DNA from 3 places in the Wenzhouxiangella sp. XN24 genome. Region 1 is predicted to be linked to each of the others. Evidence: riboswitches for the same ligand, from Rfam matches in the RefSeq annotation. Region 1 holds a riboswitch; each other region holds the start of a gene.
What was found. A riboswitch is a leader RNA that binds a small molecule or an ion and turns the genes downstream of it on or off. The one in region 1 is predicted to bind cyclic di-GMP.

Region 1 (5,532 bases):
GGCGAATACCTTGGCGAGGACTGCATTGCCGCAACCTGCGTACAACTCGGCGACCGCTACACCGTAAGCGGTGGCGCTGTTATTGCTCCCGCTGAATTCGAGCCCGGCGACTACAAGACTCCCGGGTGGGACTCGTCCGACCCGGACAAGACGTTGTCATATAACGTGACCAGCAGTAAAAATGTGCCTCCGGGCGCAATCAGTAAGATCGTCATCTCCGACCTGGACGGCGCGTTCGATTTCTACTGGGGATCGGTGGACTCGTACAACGTGGTGACGTTCTTCTCCGGCGGTAGCAACGTCCTGGCCATCACTGGCACGACGCTGAGTTCTATTGGTGGGGGCACCGCGAACAATTTCGGTTTCGATGCCTACGTCAGTTTCGTCGGCAAGTTTGATAAAGTTGAACTCTCAAGCGCCAACGGCGTCGCCTTCGAGGTGGCAACTGCTGTACCGGAGCCTGGCACACTGGCTCTGTTGGGACTTGGCCTGATCGGCGTTGGCTTCGCGCGTAGACGCGCTGCTGCCTGAACTGATTCGGAAGGACGGGTTTCCGTCGATCCGTAGACCGACGCAAAAGCCCCCTGCAACGAAGTTGCAGGGGGCTTTTCTTTTTCGAGCCACACCTTTGCAAGAATGATGGCGTCGCTCGCGTCGGCTATACCAAGGCATTTCACCGCAATGCCCCCCCGGAGTGCGATTCAGGCTTTAAGCGAGTTGACCGGCCTTAGAAGCCGTTTTTACCCAAGAGAAATCCATTCTAAGCCTTCTAAAAAGGGCGTATTTTGCCCTTTCTCTATTTATTTCATACACTTACTACGGTCCGACCCCAACCAGCCAACCAGAGTGTGACCCCCGTCACACTTCCCATCTCTCCCCCCAAACCCGCGCCAAATACCTATTGCACCCCACCCCGACCGGGCGTAGAACTACCCCCACTGACAAGGGCAAACTCGTCGAAAGGCGGGGACGCAAAGCCACCGGTCTAAGGGACAAGGTCCTACGACAGCGGGGTTGCCAAAGAACCGGATCGCGCTACTCCCCCTCCCAGGGCGCCCTCCAGCCAAACGGCAACCTCCTGTACCAAAGACCCCCGAACGGCCAAGCCTCTCGGCGGTTTCCCCTGTCGGTACATCCCGGAAACGGGCGATACGTAAAGACTTACGAAAGTCGAGGCCACTGAAAAAGGCAAACTCACTGAAAGGTGAGGACGCAAAGCCACCGGTCTAAGGAACCCAACGCAGGGTTCTACGATAGCGGGGCCGCCAGAAAACATGGAAAGACATTCTTCATATCTCAGGCTGCAACGCCGCTCCAGGTTAGCGAGCCTCTTTCCCTCTCCGGCGCGTCCGATCCGGCGCGGTCCTGTCCGCGCACTGCAATGCACTGCTACCCGTGAGTTCAACTTTTCCGTGGCCATGATGCGAAGCGAGGTTTCGCCATGGCTACCTGGAACACACTTCTAAAGTCGCGTTTCACCGCACTGACGGTTGCATTCCTGCTGACGACGCTGAGCGGCTGCGGCAGCGAGAGCGATGACACCGCGGCGGCCGTGACGCCGCCGCCGCCAAGCAGCACGACGCCGCCCCCCAGCACGACCCCGCCAATCGATCCCGAGGTCGAAACCCACATCACCGGCAGCGTCGGCGACGGCCCCATCATCGGCGCCCGCGTCCGCGTCCTCGCCAACACCGGCCTCCTGCTCAGCGAAAGCACCAGCGGCAGCACCGCCGACTACGACGTCAGGATCAAGACCCAGGGCAAGCATTACGCACTCACGATTCGCGCCGACCAGGGCACCGACCTCGTCACCGGACTCGCTCCCGATTTCGAACTGGTCGCCGTCCTGCATAGCCCGTCGAACCGCACCGTCAAGAACCTGAACCCCTTCTCGACGCTGATCTTCGAAGCCGCCCGCATGAACGGCGGCGTCAGCAACGAGACCGTCACTGCCGCCAGCCACGCCGTCGTCACGCGCTACGGCTTCGGTCTCGACACGGCGGTGATCGCCGATCCCGTCGAGACCCCGATCACCGACGAAAACATCCACATGATCGTCCGCTCCAGCGAAACGCTCGGCGAAATGATCCGTCGCACCCGCGATGCCATGACCGCTACCGGCAGCACCATGGACGGGGACGCCATCATGCAGGCCCTCGCGTCCGACCTGATCGACGGCTGGATCGACGGCATGGGCGGCCTCGAAAGCCGCTCCCGGATCGCCGCGGTCGCCAACGTCGCCAGCGCAGCCGTCCTGCTCGAGACCATGAGCAACGAATTGCGCGTGTACGACGTGAATGCGACCGACGCGATGGACCAGGCCGTGCGCCAGGTCCGCCCCAACGCCGACCCGGACGCCTCGGTCAGCACCCTGCCGATCCCCGCGACGGCGTTCGTCCAGGCCAGCCGCCTGCTGCGCGCTGCACAACAGATCAACAACGATCCGGCCATCGCGGCGGCCATTTCGGTCATGGACGCGGCCGCACCCGGCACGAGTCCTGTCGACCTCGCCGCGCAGCTCCCCGCCGACCTGCAGACGGCCCTGCGCCAGGCGACGCTCGACACCGCATATGCGCCCGAGGCGCAGGTGGACGCGATCAACGCCCAGGCCCGCGTGGCGGCACCTCAAGAACCGACCCCGGAACCGACCCCGGAACCGACCCCGGAACCGACCCCGGAACCGACCCCGGAACCGACCCCTGAGCCCGACCCCGAGCCGACCCCTGAGCCCGACCCCGAGCCGACCCCTGAGCCCGACCCCGAGCCGACTCCTGAGCCTGAGCCCGACCCCGAGCCGATCCCGGATCCGGTCCCTGTCAACCAGGCTCCCCAGATCTCCGGCACGCCTGCGACCACCGAGCTGCAGGTCAACGACGGGTGGAACTTCACGCCAAACGCGTCTGACCCCGAGGGCGATCCGCTGACCTTCTCGGTCACCGGTAAGCCCAGGTGGATGAGCCTGAACGCCTCGAACGGACACCTGCAGGGCACCCCCGGCGTCGGCGATGTCGGTACCACCGGACCGATCACGATCTCCGTGACCGACGGCGAGTACACCGTCAGCCTCCCGGCATTCACCCTGACGGTGCTTGCGCCGCCGCCGGTCACCGGCTCGGCCACACTGAGCTGGGCCCCGCCGACCGAGCGCGTGGACGGCTCGGCGATGGGCACGGTCGCCAGTTACAAGATCTACTACAGCCTCAACGGCTCGCAGCTGGACCAGGTCATCACACTGCCCGGCGGCACGACCAGCCACCAGATCCAGGACCTCGGTCAGGGCACGTGGTATTTCGCGGTCACCGCCATATGCGCCGATGGTCTCGAAAGCACCAAGTCAGCCGTCGTGAGCAAGACGATCCAGTAACGGTCTCGGGAGCAGTGCAACGGTCCCCTGGGACCGGTTCCCATGCGCGGGCTGCGCGAGTGGCCCGCGCATTTTTTTGGCCGGGGAAAAGTGTGACGTGGCTCACGTCGGCGGACTTTACAGACCCGGCTGCGGGGCGCGATGGGTAAATTCATAAAATGATGTTTTTATTCGTTATTTTCGAGTTGGCACGCCTTGTGCATCATGAAACGCAACTAAGTAATTCGTTCGTGACCCAAGGTAACATCCATGATTCGCAAGTCATCCCTTTTCGCTCTCTCCGCCGTCGCAGCCCTGGCTGTTGCCGGTGTTGCCCATGCCGGCCCAATTACCTACCAGATCAGCGCCAACGACCTGACTGCTGCCAAGAATGCCGAACTGGCCTTCCTGAGCACCCTCCAGGCGGGTTACACCACCGAGGATTTCGAAGACGTCGCCGACGTTGACGATAACACCCAATACCTGTCGATCATGACGTCTGTCGGCGAATTCGTAAGCGAAGTGCCGGGCACGGGCGGGGCGTGCGACAACGTGTCCATGGGCTACGACTGCGATGAGGGCCTCGCCATTCTGAACGGAGACCCCGGCACGAACCCGTTCTCCGGCCGCTTTAATACCACGGACCCGGGTAACAAGTGGCTCGACAGCTTCGACGCCCAGAAATTCCTGTTCAATGTGGCGGCGGGCAACAATGCCGTGGGTTTCTTCATCACAGACCCCAACGATGCTGGCGGGAGCTTCGATTTCGAAACCACTGACGGCACGTTTACCTTGTCGATCGATGACATCTTCAAAGGCAAGCTTGGCAACAAGGGCGTGTTCTACGTGTCCTTCTTCTCTGAGTTGGACATCGAGAGCATCCGGATTGTCACCAACAACGGGAACGACGGCTTCGGCGTCGACGACGTTACCGTCGGTCGCGTGCCCGAGCCCGGCACCCTCGCCCTCCTCGGTCTCGGCCTGCTGGGCGCCGGGATGATGCGCCGCCGCGGCTAGACACAGACACGTCTACGACTCCTTGGAGTCGACCTTGCAAGGGCCCCTTTCGGGGCCCTTTCTTTTTCGGACTTAGCCGACGCCCACGACGCCCGGGCCGAGTCGCACCCTCTCATCCTCATCCGCGCTGTCCCAACCCAGCGCCCGCGCAAATCTGCGCACGCCCCAACCACCAAAACGTCCTCGGACACGCGAAAACACACCCCCAAGGAAGCTGATTTCCGCATAGCAGCACGGATTTGCCCACGACGGTTCATGCCAAATCTAGAAAAACGCCACAACAGCACCTCGACAATTGGTTAAAGATTCGCCACAAGCTGCCGATTTATAAGGTGAATCGGGCTTCGAAATCCGACGTTATCCGCGCAACTTTATGTTTGTTAATAAAAATTTCGCCAAACCCTTGTTGTTTGACTTAATTACTGATGCTAGAAAAGCGCATCTTTCAGCCCTACCTGCGCCGGGTGGCGCCTCCTTCCACCCGACCGAGGTCATATGGAACAACGGCAAACGAGCGGTTCGCGATTCGTGCCGATCATCGCCTGCCTGGTGCTGGCGGGATGTTTTGGCGACAACGACATTGCTGGTGCGCCGGGCGGCAACCAGCCTCCCCCGGGCGCCGGACAGCCATCTCCTTCGCCGACCCCGCCGCCTCCGCCAAGCCCGCCCCCGGATACCAATGCGCCGCCGACGATCTCCGGCAGCCCGCCCACCTCGGTCACGGTCGGCGAGCCATGGACCTTCCAGCCCAGCATCGCGGATCCGGATGGTGACCAGCTCACCGTGTCGGCGAGCAACCTGCCGGGCTGGCTTTCACTCGACGCGAGCACCGGCCGGGTACACGGCACCCCCGGCGAGGGTGACGTGCGCAGCTGGAACGGCATCGCGCTCACCGTCAGCGATGGCCAGGCCACGGCGAGCCTGTCGGCGTTTTCTGTCAACGTGGTGGCCCGGGGTGCGGTAACGGGCAATGCAACTTTGAGCTGGAGCGCCCCCACCGAGCGCGCGGACGGTTCACCGATCGGTGAACTCGCCGGCTACGAGGTGCTCTACGGCCAGCAATCCCGCAACTACGACATCGTCATCGAGCTCGATAATCCCGGCGTCACGCGCTACATGATCGAGGGTCTCGGACCCGGCACCTGGTTCTTCGCGGTCAAGGCCGTGACGAA
Region 2 (5,532 bases), on a different contig from region 1:
CCCTCCGGTTCAAGCACCGCCGCGTGGAGTGCATCCGGCATGAGCGCGAGCAGGTGTTGCCCCATCGCCAGGTCGACCTGGCCGATCGATGCCGTCGCAAGCTCCGGCGCGACAGGGCTCGGGGCGGTGGGCGCAGGAGACGTGACGGGCGGCGGAGGCGCCGGCGGTGGCGGGTCGCCCGGGCGCCAGTGCGGATCCAGGGCGCGGATGCGTGCGGCGACCGGCGGATGGGTGGCCAGCAGCCCCGCGAGGCTCCGCCGGCCGGTGGCGAACAGCATGTGGCCGATTTCTTCGCGGCGCACCGCACGCACGGCGGAGGACAACGGCGATGCCGCGATTCTTTTCAGGGCATTGGCGAGGCCCTCGGGATTGCGGGTGAACTGCACTGCGGAGGCGTCGGCGAGCACCTCGCGCTGGCGTGACACGGCGGCCTGGAGGATGCGTCCCGCGAGCACGCCGATCGAGCCGAGCACCACGATGGCGAGCCCTGCGGCAAGCAGGGCGGCGCCCGCGCCTGAAGCCCCGCCCCGGCCGCCCGGGCCCCGTCGCCGGCCCCCGCCCAGCGCCGCCCCGCGCAACAGCAGCCGGCCGGTCATGCTGACGGCGACCAGGCCGAACACGTAGCCCATGAGACGGGCATTGAGCCGCATGTCACCATTCAATATGTGACTGAACTCATGCCCGATCACGCCTTGCAATTCATCACGCGCCAGCCGTTCGAGTGCGCCCCGGGTGACGGCCACTGCCGCGTTGGAAGGGTGCAGCCCGGCCGCGAAGGCATTGATGCCGGGCTCGTTTTCCAGCACGTAGACCTCGGGAACCGGCAGTCCGGCGGCGATCGCCATTTCCTCGACCACGTTGTGCAGGCGGCGCTTGAGCGGATCCTGCTCGAGGCCGGTGACGCGTTCCCCGCCCAGCGAGACGGCCACGGCGCCCCCGCCGCTGCGCAGGCTGCGCAGACGCCAGAGGGAAGCGATGCCGATGAATGCGGCCGTGGCCATGGCCGCGACGACGAACACCGCGGGATCGAGCGCGGTGCGCGGCAGTTGCCCCGGGGGCGTGTTGGCAGCACCGAACAGGAGTGTCAGCACCGCCGCGACCGACAGCGCCACGGCACCGGCCGCGATGGTGAACGCCCCCAGCAGCCAGCGCGAACGCCCGCGTGCCGCCGCTTGCCTGCCGAAGAAGTCCATGCCTGGCCGGGCCCGCGAGCCGGCTAGCGGTCGCTAATCAAAAGGTGACCTGCGGCACCTGCCGTTTCTCTTCGGACTCGATCTCCAGGAATGCAGCGGGGTCGAAGTTGAAGGAGTTCGCGACGAGGTTGTTCGGGAAATTCTCCCGGGTGTTGTTGTACTGCATGACGCTGTCGTTGAACGCCTGGCGCGCGAACGCCACGCGGTTCTCCGTGCTCGTGAGTTCTTCCTGCAGCTGCATCATGTTGCGATCGGCCTTCAGGTCCGGATAGGACTCGGACAGGGCGAACAGGCGGCCCAGTGCCGACGAGAGAGCGGAGTCCGCACCCGACAGCTCCGCGATCGCGGCCGCGCTCTCGGGATGAGCGGCCGCGGCCTGCAGGCCGGAGACGGCTCGCGTGCGGGCGGCGATGACCGCTTCGAGCGTCTCGCGCTCGTGCTTCATGTAGCCCTTGACCGCTTCCACGAGGTTGGGGATCAGGTCGTAGCGCCGCGTCAGCTGGACATCGATCTGCGCGAAGGCGTTCTTCACCGCGTTTCGCAGGTTGACGAGCTTGTTATAGGTCGCGATCGCCCAGAGCACGACGGCGGCAAGCACTGCAATCAGAATCCAGAACTCCATGGCGATCTCCTCGGCGCGTTTTGCGTGCCTGAGAATACTCGACCCGCCAACGGCCTCCAACTACTGATTTGCCGCTACACCCCCGGGCGGTGTGTCGGACGGAAAGTGACGCGCAGCGTCACCTGGCGCCAGGCAGCGTGGCCCGGGCGGCACCGGACTCCGGGCGGCGCCGCGCCCCGGTCGGGCCCTGCGTGAGGAATCGTAAGTAAAATCCGCAGCTTGGACCGAGTCCAGGTGTCGAAAGTCCCGCCCGCCGCACGATCCGATGACGCAACATCTCGACCAGTTGCTTGACAGCTTGCGGGCTCTCTGGCATCCGTGGCGTCGCTGACAAAGGCAAACCCGTCGAAAGGCGGGGACGCAAAGCCACCGGTCTAAGGGATCCGAGATCCACGACAGCGGGGTTGCCGGCCATGGAAAACGATAACGGGCTTAGCTTGCCCGGGCGCACGAGTCGCGTTTTCCCGGTTGTCCGACCCGCCGGTCGATGGATGGTGCCATCCACCGGCTTCCAGCTTTGCGTCCCTTCCCGCCGACGATACTCCGAGAGGGGGGATCGATATGGCTGGGGCCAACGGATACAAGCTGACCGTCTCTGCATTGCTTTCGTTTTCGCTGCTGGCCCTGGGGGGCTGCGGCGGCGAAGAGGAAAGCGTCTCGTCCGCGATCGTGGTGGAAGGGGATTTCCCGATCGTGTTCGCCAAGCGCCAGGTCTCCGCGCTGGGCAATCCCACCGATGCGGCCAATTTCGCCGCCGGCGGCGACCTGATGCTCAAGGACCTGTCTTCGCCCAGCGCGCCGCTGGAGAACCTCACCGCCCCCTTCACGCAGGGCGAGGGTGACGTCTCGGATCCGGAGGTGTCTTACGACGGCGAGCGCGTGCTGTTCTCGATGCGGGGGCCCGGCAACCCCAGCTGGAACATCTTCGAACTGGACCTGCCGAGCCGCAGCCTGCGGCGCCTGATCGCCGACGATGCGGTCGCGAATGCGGGCGACGACATCGACCCCGCCTACCTGCCGGACGGCCGCATCGTGTTCAGTTCCAACCGGCAGCAGAAATCCCGCGAGCTGCTGGCCGAGCGCAACATCCAGCCTTATGCCTACCGCGACGAATACGAGCGCGAGCGCGTGGCTGCCTTGCATGTCATGGGCGCCGACGGCGAGGACATCCGGCAGATTTCCTTCAACCAGAGCCATGACCGTAATCCCACCGTGCTCGCGACTGGGGAAATCCTGTTTGCGCGCTGGGACCATGTCGGCAACCGCAACCATTTCCCGCTGTTCATCACCAACCCGGATGGCACCAATATCTTCGTCCAGTACGGTGCCTTCAGTCCGGGCAACAGCTTTCTGCATCCGCGCGAAATGCCCGACGGACGCGTCATGACCTCGCTGATGCCGCTATCCGGTACCCGCGAGGGTGGCGCCTTGATGGCGGTGGATATTCGCAATTTTGCCGAATCCCGAGAACCCGTGCCGGGCGCCGCGGCCGATGCGGTGGGGCAGGAGCAGTTGACATTGTTCCCGGTGGAAACGGGTCGCGGCGTTTCCGAGTTCGGCCGCTACACGACCCCCTATCCGCTGTGGGACGGCACGAACCGGGCCCTGGTCAGCTGGTCGCCATTTCGTCCCGAGATGGAGCTCGACCCGGTCACCGGCCTCGAAGAAGAAGTCGAGGGCCCGCCGCTCTATGGCGTCTACATGTTCGATATCGCCAACAAGAGCCTCCGTCCGATCGCGTTGCCGGAGGAAGGCTGGGCCTACACGGACCCGATCGCGATCCAGGCGCGCCCGGCGCCGAACACCGTTACGGACAAGCCGCTCGACGCCGCACTGGCGGCCGAGGGCATGGGCGTACTCAACGTGAAGAGCGTCTATGACACCGACGGCCTCGGCCTGATGGGTGCGCGCATGCTCGTCGGCGACGAGAGCATTCCGATGACCACCCCGCCGCCGGACGACACGCGCAGTGCCGTGGCCGATCTCATGACGCTGAAGGACCCCGCGCTGACGACCGCGGCCCAGCGACCGGCACGCTTCGTACGCGTCACCGAGGCCGTGCCGACGCCGCCCGGGGTGTCCCGCGAGGCGATCGGCGAGACCAACCTCGAGATGCAGCAGATCGTCGGCTACGCCGAGATCGAGCCGGATGGCTCCTTCCGGGTCAAGGTGCCGGCGGATACGCCGCTCGGCGTCGTCGCGGTGGATGCGCACGGCCGTGCGATCCAGGTACACACGAACTGGCTGCAGGTGCGCCCCGGCGAGACCCGGACATGCAACGGTTGTCATTCGCCGCGGCGCGGCAGCGCGTTGAACTCGGCGCCGATCGCCGGCTTTCATCCGAACGCGAACTGGACCGGCGAACTCGGCGAATCCATGGCCGAGACCCGGACCCGGCTCGATCCGACCGCGCTCGAGCTGGATGCCGATATCGTGTACGAGGACGTGTGGACGGATCCCGTCCAGGCCGGCCGCCCCGCGGATCCGCCCTTGCTGATCAGCTATGCCGATCTGCCGCCGGGCGTGCCCGCGCCGGTGGACGGGATCATCAACTATCCCGACCATGTGCAGCCGATCTGGGAGGCCGACCGCGGCGCCGATACCTGTATCGGCTGCCACTTGAGCGATGACCCGGAGGATCCGCTCGCCGCGGGCCTCGACCTGCGTGGCACGACCTCGGGGTCCGGGCGACTGAAGTCCTACGAGGAGATCATGGTCGGGGACCCCATCCTCGATCCGGACACCGGCCTGCCGACCATCAACGTGCGGCCCGATGGCGAGCTGGAACTGGCGCGCGAGGCGCCGCTGGTCAGCAGCGGCGGCTCGCGGGACGGCGCCCGGGCCAGCGCGTTGATGGCGAAGCTCTTCGAAGCGCCGCTGCGCGCCGGCGGCGAGCGCGTCGAGCCGCCCACGGTCGATCACAGCGCCATGCTGAACGCGAGCGAGCTGCGCCTGGTCGCCGAGTGGATCGATCTCGGCGGGCAGTACTACAACGACCCCTTCGACGACGCCGACAACGACGGCTTCCGGGCGCTTTCCGAAGTGCGCGGCGGCCTGCAGGGACTCTCCGAGAGCGTTTTCGCGGCCACCGTCCATCCCGTGCTGATGGAGCAGTGCGCGTCCTGTCACCAGCCCTTCGGCAATACGGGGACGGCATCCCTGCCGGACGAGCCGTTGAACGCCAGCTTCAGCTCTTCGCGCTATGTGCTGACCGGCAACATCGAGGGTGATTTCAACGTCTCGGTGACGATGGTGGCGGATGTCTGCGACCCGGAGGCCAATGCCCTGCTGCGCCGTCCGACTTCGACCGAGGCCGACGATCCGCCGCATCCGCGCATCGGCGTGGACCCTGCTGATCCCGCATCGGGTACGCCCGTGCTTTCGCCGGACCAGCCGGAGTGGCAGGCGATCTTCGACTGGATCGCCGCGGGCGAGTGCGGGACCTAGGAATGGCCTATGCGTAGCACAGGGTGTTATTCGCTCGCGATGATCGCCGCCGTCCTGCTGGGCGGGTGCGGCGGCGAGGTCGACAATACCCCGGTGTCCGCCACGGGCGGCACCCTGTGCGTCGCGGATTACAGCAACTGTGTAAACCCCGTCATGGATGCCGTGATCAACGGCCGCACCGGGCAGACGACCTGTGCGGCGAGCGGCTGTCATGACGTCGGCGCCGGTTCCGGCGGGGCCTTCAAGATCTTCCCGCAGGCCGAACCCGGC
Region 3 (5,532 bases), on a different contig from region 1:
TCACGATCCCGAACCAGAAGCTGCTCACGGTGCTGGGCAAGCAGACCACGCTGCTGGACGCCTTCAAGTCGGCCAACCAGGTGCTGCAGGGGGCGGTGCAGGGTATCGCCGAGCTGATCACCCGGCCCGGCCTGATCAACGTCGACTTCGCCGACGTGCGCACCGTGATGTCCGAGATGGGCATGGCGATGATGGGCACGGGGCGCGGCACCGGCGAGGACCGGGCGCGCGAGGCCGCCGAAGCGGCGATTTCCAGCCCGCTGCTGGAGGACATCAACCTCGAGGGTGCCAAGGGCATCCTGGTGAACGTCACGGCGGGGATGGACCTGTCGATCGGTGAGTTCGACGAGGTCGGCAACGTGGTCAAGGAAAGGGCCTCCGACGACGCCACGGTGGTGATCGGTACGGTCATCGATCCGTCCATGGAGGGCGAGGTGCGCGTCACGGTCGTCGCCACGGGGCTCGGCGGGGTGGTGCGCCAGCGCGAACCCGAGTTGCGCGTGGCCAGCAGCACCCGCCGCCAGCCGCGTGTGCGGCAGGGCGTCGGCATCGGACCCGTGAACTACAACGAGCTGGACGCGCCGCCGGTGGTGAGGCGGCGTGCCGAGGAGGTCGAAGAGCAGGAAGTCGAGGCGCCGAAGCGGGCCGTCGGCCAGAGCTTCGACTACCGGGCCGACCCCGAGATGCTCGATATCCCGGCTTTCCTGCGCCGCCAGGCCGACTGAGACCGGTACGATGCCTCCCGGGGGAGCCCCGCTCTTCCTCCCCCGGGAGGCGTCCGTTTTAGCATTTTGTGAAAATTATGTTACCTTGTCTCGTTAGTTTGCCCTGAGAAGCGTAACGGCTGGCTGCCTTACGCTCCTTTCATGTGGGCGCACCGAACACGACGGGGCCGTAGCGGCCCCGGCGCTCCGGCCGGGCCGGGCGCGACACGGAGAGGCGTGATGCTGAAACAGCGGACCCTGAAAAACACTATCCGGGCGACGGGCGTCGGCCTGCACACCGGCGAGAAAGTCCTCATGACGCTGGGACCGGCCCCGGTCAATTCCGGCATCGTGTTTCGCCGCAGCGACCTGGACCCGGCCCCGCAGATTCGCGCGGACGGCATGCTGGTCGGCGAGACCACCCTCGGGACGACCCTCGTGCAGGACGGCGTGCGCGTGGCCACGGTCGAGCACCTGATGTCGGCTTTCGCCGGCCTCGGCATCGACAACGCGACGGTCGAACTGTCCGCGACGGAAGTGCCGATCATGGATGGCAGCGCCGGGCCGTTCGTGTTCCTGATCCAGTCCGCCGGGATCGCGGAACAGTCCGCCGCCAAGCGTTTCATCCGCATCCGCCGGCCGGTGGAGGTCCACGAGGGCGACAAGTGGGCGCGTTTCACCCCCTTCGACGGCTTCAAGGTCAATTTCGAGATCGAATTCGATCACCCGGTGTTCAAGCGCCATGCCCAGACTGCCTCGATGGACTTCGGCACGACCTCGTTTCTCCGCGAGATCAGCCGCGCGCGCACCTTCGGCTTCATGCGCGACATGGAGTTCCTGCGCTCGATGAACCTCGGTCGCGGCGGCAGCCTCGACAACGCCATCGTGCTCGACGACTACCGGATCCTCAACGACGACGGGCTGCGCTACGAGAACGAGTTCGTGCGCCACAAGATTCTCGACGCCATCGGCGACCTCTACCTGCTCGGTCACAGCATCATCGGCGAGTTCAGCGGCTACAAGTCCGGGCACGGCCTGAACAACCAGTTGCTGCGCGAACTGGTGCGCAACGAATCCGCCTGGGAAGAAGTGACCTATGCGGACGAGCGCGACGCGCCCTTGAGCTTTGCCGCCGCCGCGGCCTGAGCCTGATCGCCGCGGCTCGGCGGGCGGGCCGGACCTCGATCGCCGCAGCTCAGCGCGTCGGCCGGACCTTGACGTGCACGCGGGTCACGGCGCCGTCGTAACGCGGCGCGAGGCGCGCGACGAGCTCCGGGGCATGAAAACGAATGCGGGTCGCCCAGGCGGCGCTGTCGGCCAGGATCACGACGGTATGCTCGTGCAGGACGGCGCCGGTGACGTGGGCCGCCAGTTCATCCGGCAACAGGGTACGCACGCGGGCATCGAGCTCGCCCGCCTCCCGGGCCCTCAGGACGAGCTGCGACAGGTCGTTTCCGGCCAGCAAGTCCTTGAGCTGCTTGGGTTCTCCGCGAGTGATGTGGTTTTCCCCGAGTTGAGTGAGCGGTGATTTTGCGGCATAGTGGCTAAGCTTGTAAAAGGCAAAGGCGTCGAGAGGCGCCGGCGCAAAGCCACCGGTCTGAGGTTTCCGGTCCTGGTGGGCCGGACTGGCGACAGCGGAGCTGCCGAGCATGACTGAACGAAAAACCAGCAACATACCTGGCCGAAACCGGTTCGCCGGACGCCCGTTGCCTGTCGTCCCGTCCCCCGGGAGGCGGTCGTGAACCTGCTGGTATTCACTTCCCGCACCGGACGCACCCGCCAGGTTCCCCTGAGCCCGCGACCCGTGCTGCTGGTTTCCCTGGCTGTTCTCGCGCTCGTGTTCGTGGCGGGCCTCCTGGCCGGCCGCATTTCCCAGCCCGAAGAAGAGCCGGCGATCATCGCCGAGCTGCGCGCCACCCTCGAGGCCCAGCAGGACGAACTCGCCGCCATCCGCGACCAGTCCGGACGCAATCTCGACGCGCTGGCCATCCGCCTCGGCCAGCTGTCCGCCCACATCACCCGCCTGGACGCCCTCGGGCAGCGCCTCGTGACCATGGCGGATCTCGAGGACGGCGAGTTCAATTTCGGCTCCATGCCGCCGCAGGGCGGGCCCGACCCGGTCGAGGACGCGGCCTCGCTGCGCTCCGGCGAGATCTCCGTGCTGCTCGACGAGCTCGAGTACCAGATCGCGGATCGCACCCGCCAGCTCGACGTACTCGAGGCGCTGCTGTTCAACCGCCGCCTCAACGATGAAGTCCGCCTCGAGGGGCGTCCCATTCGCGGCGGCTGGACCTCTTCGGGCTACGGCTATCGCACCGATCCGTTCACCGGCAAGCGCGCCTTCCACAGCGGGCTCGATTTCGTCAGCCCGGCGGGCAGTGACGTGCTGGCGATCGCCGCGGGCGTCGTCACTTTCTCCGGCAAGCGCGCCAACTACGGTTACCTGATCGAGATCGATCACGGCAACGGCCTCGTCACCCGCTACGGCCATAACACCGAAAACCTGGTGACGGTCGGCGACGCCGTGAAGAAGGGCGAGGTGATCGCCCTGGTGGGTTCGACCGGCCGCTCGACCGCGCCCCACGTTCACCTGGAAGTGATCGAGAACGGCCGGCACGTCAATCCGCGCCAGTACCTGAAGTGACGCCGCGAGGCGCCGACGCGCGCGGTTTCGGCGGCCGGCAGTTTCCCCCTTGGGCTCGAGGCCGTAAAATACGCGGTCTTTGAGCGTCGGCGGCGCCCGTCGCCGCCAGCCACAGAATCTTTTCACGGGCGCCCGCGCCGCGAGCGTGCCCCGAGGTATCCAGCAGTGCGCAATCTGTTCGCAGGGATTTTCGGCAGCCGTAACCAGCGACTGCTCAAGAGCTATTCGAAAAACGTCAAGCAGATCAACGCGCTGGAGGAGACCGTCAGCGCCCTGTCGCCGGAGGACATGAAGGCCCGCACCGCCGAGCTGAAGGCCGAGGTCGAGGCCGGCAAGACGCTCGACGCCGTGCTGCCGGAAGCCTTCGCCCTGGCCCGCGAGGCGGCGAAACGGGCCCTGGGCATGCGCCATTTCGACGTCCAGCTGATCGGCGGCATGGCGCTGCACGAGGGCAAGATCTCGGAAATGCGCACCGGCGAAGGCAAGACGCTGGTCGCGACCCTGCCGGCCTACCTGAACGCCCTGTCCGGCAAGGGCGTGCACATCGTCACCGTCAACGAGTACCTCGCGCAGCGCGACGCCGAGTGGATGGGACCGGTGTACGAGACGCTCGGCCTCACGGTCGGCGTCATCCGCTCCAACCAGGATCCGGCCGAGAAGCATGCGGCCTACGGCGCCGACATCACCTACGGCACGAACAACGAGTTCGGTTTCGACTACCTGCGCGACAACCTCGCCTTCAGCCTCGAGCAGCGCTCGCAGCGCGGCCTGAACTTCGCGATCGTCGACGAGGTCGACTCGATCCTCATCGACGAGGCGCGCACCCCGCTGATCATTTCCGGTCCGGCCGAGGACAGCACCGAGACCTACCTGAGGGTGAACCAGCTCGTGCCGCAGCTCGAGCCGCAGGTCGAGAAGGAAGGGCCCGGCGATTTCAGCGTCGATGAGAAAGCCAAGCAGGCCTTTCTCACCGAAGAGGGCCACGCCAAGGTGGAGGCCCTGATGGCCTCGGCCGGGCTGATCCAGCCGGGCGAAAGCCTTTACGACGCGCGCAACATCATGCTGATGCAGCACCTGGCCGCCGCCCTGCGCGCGCATTTCATCTATCGCCGCGACGTCGAGTACATCGTCAAGGACGGCGAGGTCATCATCGTGGACGAGTTCACCGGCCGCACCATGCCGGGACGCCGCTGGTCGGACGGCCTGCACCAGGCAATCGAGGCCAAGGAAGGGGTCAAGGTCCGCCAGGAGAACCAGACGCTCGCCTCGATCACTTTCCAGAACTTCTTCCGCATGTACGAGACCCTGTCCGGCATGACGGGCACGGCCGACACGGAGGCCTTCGAGTTCCAGCAGATCTACGGTCTCGAGGTCGTGGTGATCCCGACCCACCGCCCCATGATCCGCGCCGACCACGCGGACCTGGTCTACCTGACGAAGAAAGACAAGTTCGACGCCATCCTCGACGACATCCGCGACTGCCGTGAACGCGGCCAGCCGGTGCTCGTGGGCACGACGTCCATCGAGACCTCCGAGCTGTTGTCCAGCGTCATGACCAAGGAGAAGATCGGCCACGAGGTGCTCAACGCCAAGCAGCACGCCCGCGAGGCGGAAATCGTGGCGCAGGCGGGGCGGCCCGGCGCGGTGACCATCGCCACCAACATGGCGGGGCGCGGCACCGACATCGTGCTCGGCGGCAGCATCGTCGCGGACCTGGACGCGGCCGGGGACGACCCGGAGAAGCAGGCGAAGGTCAAGGAAGAATGGCAGGCGCGTCACCAGCAGGTGATCGACGCCGGCGGGCTGCACATCATCGGCACCGAGCGCCACGAGTCGCGGCGCATCGACAACCAGCTGCGCGGCCGCTCAGGGCGCCAGGGCGACCCGGGTTCGAGCCGCTTCTACCTGTCGATGGAAGACAACCTCATGCGCATCTTCGGCGAGCCGGAGAAGACCAAGGCGTTGCTCTCGCGCGTCGGCATGAAGGAAGGCGAGGTCATCGAGAGCCGCATGCTGAGCCGCCAGATCGAGCGGGCCCAGCGCAAGGTCGAGGCGCACAACTTCGACATCCGCAAGCAGCTGCTCAAGTACGACGACGTCGCCAACGACCAGCGGCGCGTGATCTACGGCCAGCGCACGGAGCTGATGGAAGCCGAGGAGATCGGCGATTCCATCGCGGGGATC

Region 2: linked by a shared signal. The riboswitch ahead of G6032_RS04810 (PD40 domain-containing protein) and the one ahead of G6032_RS10835 (putative Ig domain-containing protein) in region 1 are both predicted to bind cyclic di-GMP.
Region 3: linked by a shared signal. The riboswitch ahead of G6032_RS02505 (M23 family metallopeptidase) and the one ahead of G6032_RS10835 (putative Ig domain-containing protein) in region 1 are both predicted to bind cyclic di-GMP.

Annotation. Positions count from the first base shown of each region.
Region 1 covers NZ_JAAMFG010000034.1:666,346-671,877, forward strand. Annotated here, with positions in the region: gene G6032_RS15495 (PEP-CTERM sorting domain-containing protein) at 1-531, shown strand, start outside; cyclic di-GMP riboswitch class I at 937-1,022, shown strand; cyclic di-GMP riboswitch class I at 1,178-1,270, shown strand; gene G6032_RS10835 (putative Ig domain-containing protein) at 1,442-3,364, shown strand; gene G6032_RS10840 (PEP-CTERM sorting domain-containing protein) at 3,614-4,360, shown strand; gene G6032_RS10845 (putative Ig domain-containing protein) at 4,856-5,532, shown strand, end outside.
Region 2 covers NZ_JAAMFG010000028.1:95,229-100,760, reverse strand. Annotated here, with positions in the region: gene G6032_RS04820 (M48 family metallopeptidase) at 1-1,193, opposite strand, end outside; gene G6032_RS04815 (LemA family protein) at 1,231-1,815, opposite strand; cyclic di-GMP riboswitch class I at 2,141-2,227, shown strand; gene G6032_RS04810 (PD40 domain-containing protein) at 2,377-5,262, shown strand; gene G6032_RS04805 (hypothetical protein) at 5,272-5,532, shown strand, end outside.
Region 3 covers NZ_JAAMFG010000021.1:238,376-243,907, forward strand. Annotated here, with positions in the region: gene ftsZ (cell division protein FtsZ) at 1-725, shown strand, start outside; gene lpxC (UDP-3-O-acyl-N-acetylglucosamine deacetylase) at 945-1,850, shown strand; gene G6032_RS02500 (DciA family protein) at 1,900-2,169, opposite strand; cyclic di-GMP riboswitch class I at 2,253-2,352, shown strand; gene G6032_RS02505 (M23 family metallopeptidase) at 2,443-3,348, shown strand; gene secA (preprotein translocase subunit SecA) at 3,514-5,532, shown strand, end outside.